Regions from separate parts of the Terribacillus sp. 7520-G genome, predicted to be linked through region 3. Evidence: riboswitches for the same ligand, from Rfam matches in the RefSeq annotation. Region 3 holds a riboswitch; each other region holds the start of a gene.

Region 1 (3,399 bases), on a different contig from region 3:
CGAAACGGCAGCTGCTGTTTGCCGGGGTGGGGCTGGGAGCGATGCTCATCATATCCAGGGTGCATTATGAAAATTGGCGGAAATATGCCAAGATACTCCTGCTGATTTGCTTCATTTTACTTATCGCCGTCCTCATTCCCGGTATCGGAATGGTTCGGGGCGGTGCGCGGAGCTGGATCGGTGTAGGGGCCTTCAGCATCCAGCCTTCGGAATTCACCAAGCTGGGTTTGATCATCTATTTGGCCGTCTATCTGTCGGCTAAACAGAAATATATAACTTCCCTGAAGGAAGGGTTCCTGCCATCACTCCTGCTCGTCTTTACGGCATTCGGAATGATCATGCTCCAGCCGGATCTTGGAACTGGCGTTGTCCTTGTGCTTACATGCATGGTGATGATTCTGGTCAGCGGAGCGAGGATCACTCACTTTGTCGGACTGGGCATATTGGGCTTGGCTGCATTTGCTGCGCTGATTTTGTCAGCGCCGTATCGCATCCAGCGCATCACCGCATTCCTCGATCCATGGCAAGATCCTTTGGGTGAAGGATTTCAGATCATCCAGTCCCTATATGCAATCGGTCCAGGAGGCTTGATGGGGCTTGGGCTAGGGAATAGCCTGCAGAAATTTTTCTATCTGCCGGAGCCGCAAACGGATTTCATCTTTGCTATTTTAGCAGAGGAGCTAGGCTTCATAGGCGGTGCTGGCGTCATGCTGCTTTTCCTGCTGTTTTTATGGCGCGGCATCCAAGTTGCACTCCGGGCCCCGGATGGTTTCAGCAGCTTGCTGGCATTGGGCATCACCGGGATGATAGCCATTCAATGCATGATCAATATCAGTGTGGTCATTGGTTTGATACCGGTTACTGGCATTACGCTTCCGTTTTTGAGCTATGGGGGATCGTCGCTGACACTTACCTTGAGTTCCGTCGGCATTCTATTGAATGTCAGCAGGTATAGCAGACTCTAAAAGTCAGTATGGGCAACACGGATCAGGATGGAAGGGATATGAACAGAACAAACGAAATGACAAAAGTACTATATTGGAAATTTTCGCACAATTAGCATTGACTTTTTTGAGCGGTGCACGTATCATTGAAGACAATTTCATACAGTTCTTATCAAGAGAAGCCGAGGGACTGGCCCGATGAAGCTTCAGCAACCTCTGACGATGTCAGAAAGGTGCTAAATCCAGCAAGATTAAATTCTTGGAAGATAAGAGTGCGGGCGATTATATCACGCTCTCTTTTCTTCGGAAAAGGGAGCTTTTTTTCGTTTAGTCACTCTACCACGGAAAAAGGAGAAATGACAAATTGACTGACATTATTATTCTCTCAGGAAGTCCATCCAAACATTCGCGGTCGCAGCTGGCAGCAAAGTATGCCGGCAAGCAGGCAAAAGAGCAAGGTTATTCCGTAAGCGAGATTTGTGTTACCGATTTTGAGCCGGAGGATCTTCTGTATGCGAAATTCGACAGTCCGGCAATCTCGGCGGCAAGCCAGGCAGTCAGAAACGCGAAAGGATTGATTATTGCCTCCCCTGTTTACAAAGCAGCCTATACAGGCATATTGAAGGCTCTACTTGATTTATTCCCGCAGGACGCATTCAGGAATAAGCCAGTGCTTCCGATCATGACAGGCGGCAGCCCGGCACATCTGCTCGCGATAGATTATGCATTAAAGCCGCTTATCGCCAATCTTAAGGGTGAAGCATTGCAGGGTGTGTATCTATGCGATCATCACATCAACAAGGAGAACCCGGAGAATCCGATTGCAGATGAAGAAACCGGTGAAAGGCTCAGAACACAGACGAATCAGCTGGCTGAGGCGATCCGCCGCACTCATGCTGCTGCGGCTGTAAAGTGAGGGAGGAGAATGATGAGCGCACCATTAGCTAAGAGAACACTGTTTGGGATGCCTGTTCAAGTCATTGGCGGTTTGCTTGCCATTTTATTATTCATGACCGGTGATGGTATCGAGCAAGCATTTTTGTCTAAGTATGTGGTCGATATCGGCTTCACTGCCAATCAGTCAGCGATCATGTTCAGCGCTTATGGGATTGTGCTTACTTTCGCTTCCTGGCTTGCCGGTGTGCTTGGGGAGGTCATCGGACCGCGCAAGACGATGCTGATCGGGCTGTTCACATGGGTGGTTTTCGAAATCGGTTTTCTGTATCTCGGTCTTTATTTAGAAAGCTTTTCGATGATGGTGCTCATGTACGGCCTCCGCGGTTTCGGCTATCCGCTGTTTGCCTTTGCTTTCATCGTGTGGATTGCCTACCGTACCGAGAAGCAAAAGCTGGCAACGGCAATGGGCTGGTTTTTCTTTATGTTCGCGGGCGGAATAGGGTTTCTTGGCTCCTATTATCCAAGTGTCCTCCTTCCTTTCATCGGGGAAATGGCCACGCTGTGGAGCTCGCTTATCTGGATCATCCTGGGGGGGATTCTGGGAATTGCCTTGGTGGATGATAAAGATCGGGAAGGGTTTAGGATCCAGGATCAGCTTAAAGAAAATAAATGGGCCGAAGCGCTGAAGGGGATCACGATCCTATGGGAAAGCCCGCGGGTTGCTGCCGGCGGTCTGCTCCGGACAATCAATACAGCTGGATGGTACGGATTTGTCGTTGTCATGCCTGGATTCTTCACCAGTTTCTTGGATATATCAACGAGTCAATGGCTGCAGCTGTGGGCTGTACAGTCTGTCAGCAATATGGCAGCAGGGGTTCTGTTCGGCATGCTTGGCGACCGGATCGGCTGGGTGAAGGTGGTCCGCTGGTTCGGCTGTGTCGGAGCTGCTGTCTGCTCGCTGCTTTACTACTACATTCCGGCGGCCTTCGGAGCAAACATCCCGCTGCTTTTATTGAACGCCATCCTATTCGGTGCGGCGATTGCAGCCTTTGTCCCACTGTCTGCCATCCTGCCGACACTTGCTCCTGCCAATCGCGGTGCGGCGATATCCGTACTCAATTTGGGCGCAGGAGCCAGTCAGTTCCTGGGGCCCGTGCTTGTCGGGATACTGAACAATTACCTGGGCATCATCGGCGTTGTATGGGGATTTGCCATTCTTTATGCACTTAGTTTTCTATTGACGCCATTTTTGGCCCCAGCTGCGAAAGCTCAAATACATGCGATGGATGAGCTTGCTGTCAGATAATCAAAGGAGGATCACCAAATGACAAATAAACGGATCTATTTGAATGCATTTGATATGAATTGCGTCGGACACCAATCACCCGGGCTCTGGACACACCCTGAGGATCAGGCGCATCGCTACAAGGATTTGGATTATTGGACGGAACTTGCGCAGATATTGGAGCGCGGTCAGTTCGATGCATTATTTTTGGCGGATGTATTGGGGACATACGATGTCTACCAGGATTCGCGTGATGGGGCAGTGCGCCAGGCT
Region 2 (3,399 bases), on a different contig from region 3:
GATGAAGGATAAGGTGCTGCCAAACGCACTGCATCATATAGACCAGCTTGAAAAGACGATGTAAAAAACCACCCCCGAAAGATGACTGTCTAGTCTGCCGGGGGTGGTTTTTTTATTTATAAAGCGGGCCCGCCTGGCGGACTGCTTCGTCAATGAAATCAAATTTTGCGAAATTCCGATGGAACTGAACAGCGAGCTCCTGCGCTTTTTGCTTGTAAGACGTTTTATCTTCCCAAGCATTTTCCGGCATCAGCAGCTCTGCCGGTACATCTGCAATGGAAACAGGAACATGCAGACCGAAAATAGGATCCTGGGTTGTTTCTGCGTGGCGTAATTCACCGCGGAGTGCTGCTTGCACCATCGTTCTTGTATAAGCTAGCTTCATCCGGGAACCGGAATGATAATCCCCGCCGGTCCAGCCGGTATTGACCAGATACACATCTGCCTGGTGCTCGCTGATCTTGCTGCCCAGCATGTCTGCGTATACGGATGGTGCCAGCGGCAGGAAAGGAGCACCGAAGCAAGTGGAGAATGTTGCTTCCGGTTCTGTCACACCACGCTCTGTGCCGGCAAGTTTGCTCGTATAGCCGCTCAGGAAGTGGTACATCGCCTGCTCGGTTGTCAGCTTGCTGATCGGGGGAAGCACACCGGTTGCATCCGCGGTCAAGAAGATGATCGTCTTGGGATGGCCGGCCAAGCTTTTCGATAAGCTGCCCTCGATATAGTCGATTGGATAGGCTGCACGTGTATTCTCCGTCACGGATCCATCCTCATAATCACAGACGCCGGTTTCATCAACTGCTACATTCTCCAGGATTGTACCGAATTTAATCGCCCCGTGGATTTCAGGCTCCTTCTCAGCGGAAAGATTGATGCACTTGGCGTAGCAGCCGCCTTCGATATTGAAGATGCCATCTGGTGACCATCCGTGTTCATCATCCCCGATCAAAGGCCGGTCCGGATCGGCAGAAAGCGTTGTTTTACCAGTACCGGATAGACCGAAGAAAAGGGCGGTATCGCCATCTGCACCTACATTCGCAGAGCAGTGCATCGGCAGGATTTCCTGCTGCGGAAGCAGGAAATTCATCACGGAGAAAATCGATTTCTTCATTTCGCCGGCATATTCCGTTCCGCCGATGACAATGACACGCTGCTTGAAGGATACGATCACGAAGGCTTCGGAATTCGTGCCATCGACAAGCGGATCTGCTTTTACGCCTGGAGCAGAAATGACAGTGAAGGAAGGCTTATGGGATGCCAGCTCCTCGTCAGTCGGGCGGATGAACAGCTGATGGGCGAACAAGTTATGCCATGCATATTCATTGATGACCTGTATCGGCAGATGATAGCGTTCATCGGCTCCCGCAAAACCTTGGAAAGAGAATACTTCTTCCTGTGCCTGCAAATAATCGACGACTTTCCCCAACAAATGCTCGAACGTCTCTTCACTTATCGGCTGATTCACGTTGCCCCAGTCGACTTTGTTCTCGGAAAGTTCATCCTTGACAATGAATTTATCTTTTGGGGAACGGCCGGTATATTTGCCGGTCGCCGCCCGCAGGGCACCTGTTTCTGTCAGGCGTGCCTCTTGGCGGGACAATGCCGCCTCGGTCAATTGAGCCGCGGATAGGTTTCTTTTCACATTGGGTTGATTGCGCAATTCCTTTAAAGCTGTCACTGCATGCATCATTCGCATATGGATCCCGCCTTTTTGTAGTGATTTTTAATTAGTATAACACATTAAAATATTAATACATACTATTTTCATTTGCAATCACCAACTTAAAAATAGCCGGCAGATAATTCCGATTGTTTTTGTCGGTTATTGCAGGATTTGGTTGACTTCTGGAGGCTGTTCCGATAACATAGTTCCGAACGGAAAACACTCTTATTCAGAGTAGGCGGAGGGACAGGCCCTAAGAAACCCGGCAACCGTCACATTTGTGAAATGGTGCTCAACCTGAGCAAGGGATACCTTGAACGATAAGAGAGGGAATAAGCCAGCCTTCTGTTATGAGGAAGGTTTTTTTCATGTAACGGCTTAATAATAGAAAAAGAGCAATACTAACGTAGTGTTCTTTCACCTTCACCCATTATCAAGTTTCTTAATAACATACTTGGAAAGAGTAAAACTTCCGTATTAATCGTAGTTGAAGGGGGATTTGGCAGAATGACTGCTAATCGTCGATTATTTACCTCAGAATCCGTTACAGAAGGCCACCCGGATAAAATCTGTGACCAGATCTCGGATGCTATATTAGATGAAATCCTATCCAAGGACCCGAATGCCCGTGTCGCTTGTGAAACGACAGTTACAACTGGCCTTGTTCTGGTAGCTGGAGAAATCACGACAAGCGCTTATGTAGATATCCAAAGCATCGTGCGTAAAACCATCAAGGAAATCGGTTATACACGTGCAAAATATGGCTTTGATGCTGATACATGTGCAGTGCTGACAGCAATCGATGAACAATCGCCCGATATCGCAGGCGGTGTCGATCAAGCACTCGAAGCCCGTGAAGGCATGATGACAGATGAAGAAATCGATGCCATCGGTGCCGGTGACCAAGGATTGATGTTCGGCTATGCCAGCAATGAAACACCGGAGTTCATGCCGCTGCCGATTTCATTGGCGCACCGTCTTTCCAAGCAATTGGCGAAGATACGGAAGGATGAGGTCGTGAGCTACTTGCGCCCGGACGGGAAAACGCAGGTGACTGTGGAATATGATGAGAACGATCGACCAGTACGGATCGATACGATTGTCATCTCCACCCAGCATCATCCGGAAGTGGAGCAAGCGCAGATCCATGCTGACTTGAAAGAGCTTGTGATCAAGCCGGTTGTCCCAGCGGAATTGCTGGATGAGGACACGAAATATATCATCAACCCGACTGGCCGTTTCGTCATCGGCGGTCCTCAAGGTGATGCCGGTTTGACTGGCCGTAAGATCATCGTTGATACGTACGGAGGCTATGCACGCCATGGCGGCGGGGCATTCAGCGGGAAAGATGCCACGAAAGTGGACCGTTCCGGTGCATATGCAGCGCGCTATGTTGCGAAAAACATCGTCGCTGCAGGTCTTGCGGAGAAATGTGAAGTACAGCTTGCGTATGCGATCGGTGTTGCCGAGCCCGTTTCCATCAGCATCGATACTTTCGGAACAGGCAAACAATCCGAGGAAGCATTGGTCAAAGCAGTACGCGAGTTATTCGACCTCCGTCCTGCCGGCATCATCAAGATGCTGAACCTGCGTCAGCCGATCTATAAAGATACAGCTGCATACGGTCATTTCGGACGTACGGATAAAAACTTCCCTTGGGAGCAGACAGACAGAGCTGCACAGCTGGAAAGCTATACATTCGCATAAATCATGCAAAAGCAAGAGCGACACTTTCG
Region 3 (3,399 bases):
AACGGCAGAGGAGGCTGTCCGTATCGCCAGGCTGGCGAAGGCCTCCGGCTTATGCGATATGGTGAAGGTGGAGGTGATCGGCTGTGATAGGACGTTGCTTCCTGATCCAGTCGAAACGCTGCGGGCAGCTGAAATGTTGTTGGAGGAGGGTTTCATTGTCCTTCCTTACACGTCGGATGATGTTGTGCTGGCCAAGCGGCTCATCGATTTGGGGGTGCATGCCATCATGCCGGGTGCATCGCCGATTGGTTCGGGAAAAGGTATCATCAATCCCTTCAATCTTCGTATGATCGTGGAACAGAGCAGCGTACCAGTGATTGTCGATGCGGGCATTGGTTCTCCGAAGGATGCTGCTTATGCCATGGAGCTCGGGGCTGATGGTGTCTTGCTGAATACAGCAGTTTCCGGTGCCCGGGACCCTGTGAAGATGGCGCGTGCAATGAAGCTGGCAATCGAAGCGGGCAGAATGGGGTTCGAAGCAGGCAGAATCCCGGAGAAGGACTATGCTGCAGCCAGCAGCCCGAGTGAAGGATTGTTTACCTGATGCGGGATCGTTATCGGAAGCAGGAATTGTTTATCGGCAAGGAAGGGCAGGCACGGGTCGAGAACGGTAGAATCGTGTTGATCGGCATGGGCGCATTGGGCTCTGCTTCAGCAGAAATGCTAGTGCGGGCAGGCATCGGGGAGCTGGTGCTCATTGATCGGGATTATGTCGAGCTTCATAATCTTCAGCGCCAGCAGCTGTATACGGAAGAAGATGCTGCTGCCTATTTGCCAAAAGCAGCAGCAGCAGCGAAACGACTAAAGGCTATCAATCAGCATGTAACGGTAAAACCAGTAATCGAAAATGTCGATCATCATAATATCGAGCAGCTGATGGAAGGTGCGGATGTGATTCTGGATGCTGCAGACAATTTTGAGACCCGGCTGATTGTAAATGATGCAGCGCTGAAGCATGATATCCCTTTCTTATACGGAGCTTGTGTCGGAAGCTATGGTGTGACATATCCGGTGCTGGGAGACAAAGCTTCCCCATGTTTGCATTGTCTCCTCGAGCAGCTTCCTGAGCAAAGTGAAACATGTGATACGGCAGGAATCATCAGTCCCATTGTCCAATGGGTGGCGTCCATGCAGGTGACACAGGCATTGCGGCTTCTATCCGGTCAAAAAGTAACGCCGGAATTATCTGCGTTTGATATTTGGACGGGTGATTACTCGAGAGTGGACGTACGGGGGCTGAGGGATTCAAGCTGTCCCAGCTGCAGCACAAATGCCACACTGCCCTTTCTGGACGGTGCCAGACAGACGAGGATGGATGTATTATGCGGCAGGGAAGCTGTCCATATCCGGCCTGGTGCCAAGAAATCACTGGATCTGCCGGCTTTGTCAGAGGAATGGGCTTCTGCGGTCGATCATGTCACTGCCAATGAACATTTGCTCGCCTTGCACTACAAAGGCCATCGGATTGTGTTATTTGCCGATGGGCGGGCAATCGTTCATGGCGTAAATGATATCGCCCGGGCGCGTTCCCTTTATGACAGTCTGGTCGGCTGATATTGTGTGAATTTTCAGTTGACGATGTATCTTATTCATGCTAAACTCCTTCATAACAAACGAATACAAAACTCTTATCAAGAGTGGCGGAGGGACTGGCCCGATGATGCCCGGCAACCTGCAAGTTAATCTTAGACTTGTATAGGTGCTAATTCCTGCAGATGAGAGAAGACACAGTGCGGTTCATTCGTCTCCCTGTCCTCTCAGGGAGGCTTTTTTTATGCGTAAAATCACTCGAAGGAGGCAGCAAGGATGACAGCAGTTAAAATTGGATTGATAGGTTATGGTACCGTAGGCAGCGCAGTGGGGAGGACAATCCGCTCCCATCAGGAGAATCTGCAGACGATATTCGGGAAAGAAGTACAGGTGGCGGGTGTATTGGTGCGCGATAAACAGAAGTATGCAGGGCAAGTCACGGATGCACTTCTCACCGACGAAGCAGCGGAGCTTTTTGCAATCGAAAAGCTCGATGTAATCATCGAAGCGAGTGTGGGCATCGAGCCTGCCTTCAGCTATCTGAGTGAGGCAATCCATCGCGGCTGTCATATCATCACGGCGAATAAAGAGCTGATTGCATCCCGCGGGGCAGAACTAAAGCGATTGGCAAAGCAAAAAGGTGTCAGGCTGGAATATGAAGCAGCAGTGGCAGGCGGTGTCCCGGTAATCGGCACACTGAAGCAGCTCCTGCATATCAATCGTGTTGTCAAAGTGGAGGCGATATTGAATGGCACCTCCAATTTCATCCTGACTGAAATGGCCGATAAAGGATTGATATTTGAAGATGCACTGCGGCTTGCGCAGGAAGCCGGATTTGCAGAGGCGGATCCAGCCAACGATGTGGATGGCTGGGATGCTTTTTATAAACTGATGGTCCTGAGTGATTTATTATTCGAGGCCCAGCCGGATTGGGAAAAAGTGACGCGCAGGGGAATCCGGTCCGTTTCCGCGCAGGATATCCAGGAGGCAGCAGGAAGAGGCTGGAAAATAAAGCATGTTGCAACGCTTGAAAATGCAGGAGGGGAAGTCACAGCCTCTGTCGAACCGGTGATATTATCTGCAGATCATCCGCTGTACAGTGTCGATGGAGTGGATAATGCCGTGTGTATCGAAGGTGACCTGGTTGGCAAGCTGAAGCTCCAGGGTCCGGGTGCTGGTGCCTTGCCGACAGCAAGCGCCATTGTCGAGGATTTGGCTAATCTCGTCCATAAGCGAAAAGAGGTCGTTGTAAAACGGGAAATCCGATTTACCGAGAAAAAAGAGAAAGTACCTTTCGTCCATTTACCGACTGGTGAGACTGTTTCTATACACGCAGAAAGCGTAGAATCCAATGGACACTTTTATCGGGTTGCTTCCAGGGCACCAGCTAAGGCGGAGGCTTGATCTTCTGCGCTTGCCCTTTATTACGCAAGGAAATCGATGAAGCGATTGTTTATCATAGTGTGGACACTCAAATTTAAAGCTCATATGAAAAACGAATCATATCCCTGCACTGGATGCCATTTTCATGAATCGGTTCGTCGTAATGCCGGAGGAAATGATCCCGGTCGATTCCAGTCATGCGAAAGCCGCATTTCTGGTAGAAGGCGATTTGATCGATGCTGGAGTTGCCTGTTCCCACTTCCAAGAAGGCAAAGCCTTTTGCGCGGGCCTGTTCCATCGCATGACGGATGAGTTTTTTTCCGATACCTTTTCCTTGATGGGCTTCTCTGATTGAGATATTGATTATTTCTGCAGTGTCTTCCCTGTTCTTCACCAGGACATAGATGCCGAGAATGTGATTTTCTTTTTCAGCGACATAGCTGCTGCCTTCGCGAAGGTAAGCGGCAATTTGATTTTTAGAGGGAT
Region 4 (3,399 bases), on a different contig from region 3:
GTCCATGTGGTCGGCGGTATGCAAGCATGGGGAGAAACAATCAGTCCAGCGAAGATCGGTGACCTTACGTATGGCGGATCGATTTACCAGTTTATGCGCATCGGGAAAGGCTGCCTATCCTATATGATCGTCTCTGGAGGCGAAGCAGCCGTAGTGGACCCGGCCAGATTCACGGAAGCCTATGTTTCTTTCGCAAAGGAGAATGGATGGGAAATCAAACATGTATTGGATACCCACCTCCACGCAGATCATTTATCCGGCGGACAAAAGCTCGCAGAGGAAACCGGGGCGACCTATTGGTTCCCTGCCAATGATGGAAAAGAAGCAAAGTTCAGCTTTTCCCCGTTACAAGATGGGACCAAAATACCCTTGGGCAAGCCCGAGGAAGGCATTCGCTGTGTTGCCTCACCAGGTCATACAGAGGGAAGCATCAGTTTTGTCGTTGATGACACATACCTGTTATCCGGGGATACGCTCTTTACCGAGTCGATCGGACGCCCGGATCTGGCAGGTCAGGCAGAACAATGGGTACAAGATTTGTACAGCACCTTATATGAAAAATATCCATTATTGTCGCTGGACTTGATCGTCCTGCCTGCCCATTTCTCGGAGCTTTCGGAAATCGGACCAGATGGAACGGTACAAGCACGAATGGAAGATCTATACCGAAAGAACCCTCATCTGCAGATGAAAGATTCGAGCGAGTTCACTGCTTCCGTTTTAAACAGCATCCCTGCGCGTCAGCCCAATAGCTATCAGCTGATCCGGGAAGCGAATCAAGGAAACACAACCATAGATGAAACAGAGGCAGCAGACATCGAATCCGGTCCTAACCGCTGTGCAGTCACCAACTGACCAAGAAGAGCCAGTCCCCTTGACTGGCTCTTTTCTATGCCTTCGAGAAGATGCCGAGCCTTTCGATTCGCTTTGCAGCCTCCAGCAATCTTTCTTCCGTATCCAATAGACCGGCTCGAACGTATCCTTCACCATGCTTCCCGAAACCATTGCCGGGAGCAACCGCCACATGGGCCTTTTCAAGCAGCAAATCCGCAAATTCCTCCGATGTGAATCCGTTCGGAACAGGCAGCCAAACAAAGAAAGTCCCCTTTGGTTCAGGTACATCCCAGCCGATTGCACGCAAATGGCCGATAAAGGCATCCCTTCTGGCTTCATATGTGTGAATCAGCTCTTCCACACAGGTTTGATCTGACGTCAGGGCATACGCTGCCGCTTCCTGCATGGCTCCGAACAAGCTCACATAAAGATGATCTTGAATCAAATTCAGGCTTTCTATCACGGAAGCATTGCCGACAGCAAAAGCGATGCGCCAGCCTGCCATATTATAGGTTTTGGATAAGGTGTACATCTCGATGCCGACTTCCTTGCTGCCCTCGGATTGCAGGAAGCTCTGCGGTTTTTCTCCATCAAACCCAAGTGCACCATAAGCGAAATCATGCAGGACACAAATTTTATGTTCCTTTGCCAGTTCCACTGTTTTATCGAAGAACTCCCGATCTGCTGTAGCAGCAGTCGGGTTGTTCGGATAATTCAGGAACATTAGCTTTGCTTCTTCCAGATCACCCGCAGAAATAGCATCATACTCAGGCAGGAATCCATTCTCAGCAGTCAATGGCATGAGCGATGTCCGTGCTTGTGCAAGTTCGATTCCGGACATATAATCGGGATACCCCGGATCCGGAAGCAATGCCAAATCACCCGGATTCAAAAGACATTGACTGATCTCCACCAAACCTGTCTTAGAGCCGAACATGATGGCCACTTCTGTTTCGGGATCTAGTTTCACGCCGTATTCCCGGTCATAAAAGTCACAGACTGCCTGTTTAAGAAAATCAAAGCCTCTGAATGGTGAATATTTATGATAAGCCGGATTATCAGAGGCTTCTTTCAATTTATCTACGATATGCTGCGGTGTCGGCAAATCAGGGTTCCCCTGCCCGAGCTTGATGATATCGTGCCCCTGTTGCTCCAGCAAACCCACCTTGTGTACCAAGCCGGCAAAAAACTGTTCCGGCAATCGTTTCAGCGCATCTGAAAACGGAAAATCCATTTGACTCACTCTCCTGTCACCTTGCATCCATCCATTCTGACTATTGACAATCTTGACAGTCTTGGAAATACAATGTAATAATGAACAAATCATACATGATTCACTCACTCTTATCAAGAGAAGGCGGAGGGACTTGGCCCGATGAAGCCCGGCAACCGGTGCGTAATGCACACGGTGCTAATTCCAACAGCAAATGCTGAGGGATAAGGGGACGGATGCGTTGGCCTTTCCCTCTTCCAATTTCGCTTGGAAGAGTTTTTTTGTATAAAAAATCAATGAGGTGACAGCATGACGATCAACATTAAAGGTGCACCAAACTATTATGCGTGCGAAGAAAATATATTGGACAGCCTTCCCGCAAGGCTTGCAGGATTGAATTGGACAAACGGCTTGCTTATTCACGGTGATGCATCCTGGAAAGCCGCTTCTCCATTCCTGGACCACATCGATCTGCCGGTTAAACGTGTTGCCTATAATGGTCAATGCACACATGCGGAAGCAGCTAGATTAGCAAATATCGCAACAGGAGAAGCTGCTCAATTCATAATCGGCGTAGGCGGCGGAAAAGTGTTGGATACCGCCAAAGCCGCTGCTGATGAGGCAGGGCTTCCCGTCATATTGATCCCTACAATCATATCCAACTGCTCCCCATGGGCTTCCCTTAGCGTCTTCTATGATGAGGCAGGCAATTTTGTCGAATATACAATCTTCCCTCGCAGCACATTCATGCTCCTGGTCGAGCCAAGGCTGCTGCTCACGACACCAGCACCTTATCTGATTGCCGGCATTGGCGATACATTGGCAAAATGGTATGAGGCAGATGTGCTGACCGAAAATATGACCGATCAGCCGCTAGCTGTCCAAATCGCTCGCAATGCTGCCAAATTATGCCGTGATATCCTTATTGCTGAAGGTGATGCAGCGATTTGTTCTTTACAGGATAAGCGAGCAGACAGTTCATTCCTCAGAGTTGCGGAAACCATCATCATGGCAGGCGGTATGGTAGGCGGATTCGGGGACGAGTACGGCCGTATCGCCGGTGCTCATTCCATTCACAACGGATTGACCAGATTGCCAGAAACACATGAGCAGCTGCATGGGAATAAAGTGGCTTACGGCATTCTTATCCAGCTTGCGTTGGAGGGGAAATTTGACGAGATTCTCACTTTGCTGCCATTCTACCGTAAGCTCGGCCTACCTACCGTATTGAAAGAGCTTGGCGTGAAAGGGGATCTTGATAGAGCAATGAAAATCACCGCAGACGGCGCAGTAGCTCCAGGGGAATCGATTCATTTCATGCATGTTTCCTCTTCGGATCGAGTAGTGGAGGC

What was found. Region 3 has a riboswitch for S-adenosylmethionine ahead of CHH53_RS11605 (homoserine dehydrogenase). Riboswitches for the same ligand answer to the same signal wherever they lie in the genome.
Region 1: another riboswitch for S-adenosylmethionine. It lies ahead of ssuE (NADPH-dependent FMN reductase); the one in region 3 lies ahead of CHH53_RS11605 (homoserine dehydrogenase).
Region 2: another riboswitch for S-adenosylmethionine. It lies ahead of metK (methionine adenosyltransferase); the one in region 3 lies ahead of CHH53_RS11605 (homoserine dehydrogenase).
Region 4: another riboswitch for S-adenosylmethionine. It lies ahead of CHH53_RS15395 (iron-containing alcohol dehydrogenase family protein); the one in region 3 lies ahead of CHH53_RS11605 (homoserine dehydrogenase).

What each region holds. Positions count from the first base shown of each region.
Region 1 is NZ_NQFP01000007.1:134,892-138,290, forward strand. Features, by position in the region: gene spoVE (stage V sporulation protein E) at 1-965, shown strand, start outside; SAM riboswitch class I at 1,111-1,217, shown strand; gene ssuE (NADPH-dependent FMN reductase) at 1,309-1,860, shown strand; gene CHH53_RS02905 (MFS transporter) at 1,873-3,147, shown strand; gene CHH53_RS02910 (LLM class flavin-dependent oxidoreductase) at 3,166-3,399, shown strand, end outside.
Region 2 is NZ_NQFP01000024.1:127,261-130,659, forward strand. Features, by position in the region: gene ytkD (RNA deprotection pyrophosphohydrolase) at 1-64, shown strand, start outside; gene pckA (phosphoenolpyruvate carboxykinase (ATP)) at 113-1,696, opposite strand; SAM riboswitch class I at 1,886-1,990, shown strand; gene metK (methionine adenosyltransferase) at 2,171-3,370, shown strand.
Region 3 is NZ_NQFP01000030.1:47,336-50,734, forward strand. Features, by position in the region: gene CHH53_RS11595 (thiazole synthase) at 1-544, shown strand, start outside; gene CHH53_RS11600 (ThiF family adenylyltransferase) at 544-1,554, shown strand; SAM riboswitch class I at 1,626-1,722, shown strand; gene CHH53_RS11605 (homoserine dehydrogenase) at 1,807-2,934, shown strand; gene CHH53_RS11610 (GNAT family N-acetyltransferase) at 3,008-3,399, opposite strand, start outside.
Region 4 is NZ_NQFP01000046.1:14,378-17,776, reverse strand. Features, by position in the region: gene CHH53_RS15405 (MBL fold metallo-hydrolase) at 1-855, shown strand, start outside; gene CHH53_RS15400 (pyridoxal phosphate-dependent aminotransferase) at 890-2,068, opposite strand; SAM riboswitch class I at 2,176-2,278, shown strand; gene CHH53_RS15395 (iron-containing alcohol dehydrogenase family protein) at 2,357-3,399, shown strand, end outside.